Regions from separate parts of the Chromobacterium subtsugae genome, predicted to be linked through region 2. Evidence: predicted binding sites of a transcription regulator. Region 2 holds the regulator's gene; the other holds the start of a gene.
What was found. The regulator sigma-54, encoded in region 2, starts transcription at its own class of promoters, with help from an activator protein. The targets are predictions, from matches to a motif close to CTGGCACGCTTCATGCTT.
Positions count from the first base shown of each region.

Region 1: a site for sigma-54 is predicted at 1,209-1,226, ahead of glnL (nitrogen regulation protein NR(II)). Genes of this name have one in related genera too.

Region 1 is NZ_CP142381.1:1,300,247-1,302,445, reverse strand. Features, by position in the region: gene glnA (glutamate--ammonia ligase) at 1-546, shown strand, start outside; gene U6115_RS06400 (DUF4124 domain-containing protein) at 675-1,133, shown strand; gene glnL (nitrogen regulation protein NR(II)) at 1,272-2,199, shown strand, end outside.
Region 2 is NZ_CP142381.1:1,575,525-1,577,723, forward strand. Features, by position in the region: gene hpf (ribosome hibernation-promoting factor, HPF/YfiA family) at 1-185, opposite strand, end outside; gene U6115_RS07780 (RNA polymerase factor sigma-54) at 253-1,656, opposite strand; gene lptB (LPS export ABC transporter ATP-binding protein) at 1,660-2,199, opposite strand, start outside.

The DNA.
Region 1 (2,199 bases), 280 kb from region 2:
GCCGGCCTGTCCGATACCGCGCTGTACTACATCGGCGGCATCATCAAGCACGCCAAGGCGCTGAACGCCATCACCAACCCGGGCACCAACTCCTACAAACGCCTGGTGCCGCACTACGAAGCGCCGGTGAAGCTGGCCTATTCGGCCAAGAACCGCTCCGCCTCGGTGCGCATCCCGCACGTGGCCAGCCCGAAAGGCCGCCGCATCGAAACCCGCTTCCCGGATCCGCTGGCCAACCCGTACCTGTGCTTCTCCGCGCTGCTGATGGCCGGCCTCGACGGCATCCAGAACAAGATCCACCCGGGCGACGCGGCCGACAAGAACCTGTACGACCTGCCGCCGGAAGAAGACAAGCTGATCCCGACCGTATGCGCCAGCCTGGACGAAGCCCTGGCGGCGCTGGACAAGGACCGCGAGTTCCTGACCCGCGGCGGCGTGTTCTCCAACGATTGGATCGACTCCTACATCGAGCTGAAGATGCAGGAAGTCAACCTGACCCGCATGACCACCCACCCGGTGGAATTCGCGATGTACTACTCGCTGTAAGCGCCAAGCGCCCATGCGGGAAAAACGGCAGCCTCGGCTGCCGTTTTTTTGCGCCCCGGCCTCAAGCATATATGACGCAGACCGCCGATTTGCTTATCATGGAAGCGCACTCTAACCAGCCTCCGACGATGAAAACATTAGCCCTTCTCCTGCTGCTGGCCTGCGGCGGCGTCCAGGCGGCCACCATCTACAAGTACGTGGACGCCAACGGCAACGTCACCTACACCAATGTGCCGATCCGCGGCGCGCAGCCGATCAAGCTGAATCCGCTTTCATCCTACCCCGGCGGCAAGAGCGGCGGCGCCTCCGCCGGCAAGCCGGCCGCGTCCGGCGGCTACCCCAGCGTGGACGCCAATATCCAGAAGCAGCGCGACAATGGCCGCAAGAAAATCCTGGAACAGGAATTGGCCAACGAGGCGAAGGCGCTGGATGCCGCCAAGAAGGCGCTGGCCGACGGCAAGGCCACCCGCCTGGGCGACGAGGCGCGCAACTACCAGAAATACCTGGACCGGGTGCAGAAACTGCAGGACGAGGTCACCGACCGCCAGAAGAATGTCGAGGCGCTGCGCCGCGAGCTGGGCATGTGATGGCTTAACGCACCAGTTTAGTGCAAACTTAAGCCGCCGCGCCGCGTCCGCGCGCCATTCCGTCCCGCTCCGGGGCTGGCCCGCTTATTGCTGGGCAAGATGGCCGCGGCCGCGCCCACCACCCGAAACCGGAACCCCATGCCCCTACCCAGCTTTGCCGGACTGGAACTGCTAGACACCCCGGTGCTCATCTGCGACGCCGCAGCCTCGCTGCGCTTCGTCAACCCCGCCTGCGAAAACCTGCTGGCGCTGGGCAGCCGCGAAATGCTGCGCCACAGCCTGCTGGAGCTGTTCCAGCCCTGCCCCGCGCTGCGCCAGGCGCTCACCACCGCGCTGCTGCAAGGCGCCAGCTACATCGAGCACGACCTGGAACTGAAGCCGCAGCACAACGACGCCGTGCTGCACGTGGCGCTGACCATCACCCCGGTAGACGCCGACGGCAGCCTGGCGCTGATCGAACTGCGGCCGCTGGACCAGCAGCTGAAAATCGCCAATGAGGAGCGCTCTCTGCTGCAGCACCAGGCCAACCGCGAGCTGATCCGCAACCTGGCGCACGAAATCAAAAACCCGCTGGGCGGCATCCGCGGCGCGGCCCAGCTGTTGGAGCACGAGCTGGCCGACCGCCCCGAGCTGAAGGAATACACCGCGGTCATCACCGAAGAGGCGCTGCGCCTGCAGGCGCTGGTGGACCGGCTGCTGGCGCCGCACCGCAGCCACAGCCGCGCGCCGATCAACATCCACGAGGTGCTGGAGCGGGTGCGCAGCATCGCGCTGGCCCAGCATCCGCAAGGCCTGGCGGTGATCCGCGACTACGACACCAGCCTGCCGCTGCTGTCGGCCGACAAGGAACAGCTGATCCAGGTGGTGCTCAACATCGTCAACAACGCGGTGCAGGCGCTGCGCGGCCAGGGCCGCATCGTGCTGCGCACCCGGGTGGCCCGCCAGATCACGCTGGCGCGCAAACGCCACCAGCTGGCACTGAAATTGCAAATCGAGGACAACGGCCCCGGCGTGCCCGACGACATCCGCGACCACATCTTCTACCCGCTGGTCACCGGCCGCGCCG
Region 2 (2,199 bases):
TGGAGGTCCTTGCCGGACAGGTGGACGTTGACTTCGGCCTTCTGGACCAGCTTGTCTACCGACAGGGTGACGGAGATGTCGATCACGTGGTCGACGTGGCGGGTGATGCGCTCCAGTTTGCTTTCGATGTATTCGCGCAGCGACGGGGTAACTTCCAGGTGCAGACCGGTTACTTTGAGGTTCATACCCTAGCTCCTTCTGGTGTTGGCCGCCCGGTCGGGTTGTCGGGCGGCATGTATTCCCCAAGGCTTGCTACAGAGCCTTGCGCAGATTCACCGCCGGAATCTGCATGGCTTCACGATACTTGGCTACGGTGCGTCTGGCAACCTGAATTCCCTGCTTGCCTAACGCATCGGCGATGGCGCTGTCCGACAGCGGCTTGCCGCTGTCCTCGCTGTCTATCATGCCGCGTATGCGAGCCTTGATGGCGGTGGCGGAGCACTCGCCTCCACTATCGGTTTCCAGCGCGCTGCCGAAGAAATACTTGAGCTCGAACAGGCCGCGCGGGCAGAGCAGGTATTTCTGGCTGGTGGAGCGGGAAACCGTGGATTCGTGCAGGCCCAGCTCATCCGCGATGTCGCGCAGGATCAGCGGCCGCATCGCCACTTCGCCGTGTTCAAAGAACGATTGTTGCCTGTCAACGATAGCTTCCGCCACTTTCAGGATGGTGTCAAATCGCTGCTGGATGTTCTTCACCAGCCAGCGCGCCTCCTGCAGCCGGCCGGCCATTTCGCCCGCCTGGCCGCGGCTGTCGGCCAGCATGCGCTCGTAGAGGCGGTTGACCCGCAGCCTGGGCATGGCGGAGCGGTTCAGTTCGGCGACCCAGCGGCCGCGCCGCTTGCGCACGCTGATGTCCGGAATCACGTAATGGACGTCGCCGTGGCTGAAGCCGGTGGCGGGGTGGGGGTTGAGGCGGGCGATCAGCGCCTGGGCGGCGCGCAGCTCGGCGTCGCCGCAGCCCAGTGTTTTCTTCAGTTTGGCGTAGTCGCGGCCGCCCAGCAGCGCCAGGTGCTCGCGCGCGATGGCCAGCGCCAGCGCCCGGCCGGCTTCGTCCGCGGCCAGCCGCTGCAGTTGCAGCTGCAGCGATTCGGCCAGCGAGCGCGCGCCGACGCCGGCGGGATCGAATTGCTGCAGCAGCTTGAGGCCCACCGCCAGCTCGTCGCTTTCCAGCTCCAGCTCCAGCGGCAGGTGGCTGGCCAGTTCGTCCAGGCTGAGCGGCAGGTAGCCGTCGTCGTCCAGCTCTTCGATCAGCAGCCGGACGATGGCCAGATCGCGGCCGGCCAGCGCGATTTCGCCCAGTTGCGCCAGCAGGTGCTCGCGCAGGCTGACCTGGCACGGCACGTTGAGCATGGGGTCGTAGTCGTCGTCGCCGCCCTGGCGGCTGCCGGCGCCCCATTCCAGCAGTTCGCCGCCGGCGCCGTCGTCATGGCTGTCCGGTGCCTCGTCGGCGGCGGTTTCGCGGCTGTCCTGGCCTTCGGGCGCGGCTTCGGCGTCGCGCGGCTCGTCGCCGCGCTCCAGCAGCGGATTGTCCAGCAGGAAGCGTTCCACCTCGGTTTGCAGATCCAGCGTGGACAGCTGCAGCAGTTTGATCGATTGCTGCAGCTGCGGCGTCAGCGTCAGCTGTTGCGATACCTTGAGCTGAAGGGCCTGTTTCATCGCTTACAGGTGGAAATGCTCGCCGAGGTAGACCTCGCGCACTCTTTCGTTGTTGACCAGCTCTTCCGGCTCGCCGGAGGCCAGCACCGAGCCGTCGCTGATGATGTAGGCGCGGTCGCAGATGCGCAGCGTTTCGCGGACATTGTGGTCGGTGATCAGCACGCCGATGCCGCGGCCCTTCAGGAAGGAGATGATCTTCTGGATGTCGATCACCGCGATCGGATCGACGCCGGCGAACGGCTCGTCCAGCAGGATGAAGCGCGGGCGGGTGGCCAGCACGCGGGCGATTTCCACCCGGCGACGCTCGCCGCCGGACAGCGACAAGGCGTTGCTGTCGCGCAGGTGGGCGATGTTGAGATCGTCCAGCAGCAGGTCCAGCTCTTTTTCCAGCTCCTTGCCCTTGCGGCCGGAGATTTCCAGGATGGACGCGATGTTTTCCTCCACCGTCATGCGGCGGAAGATCGACGCTTCCTGCGGCAGATAGCCGAGGCCCAGCTGCGCGCGCTGGTGGATCGGGTAGCGGGTGATGGAAGCGTCGTCCAG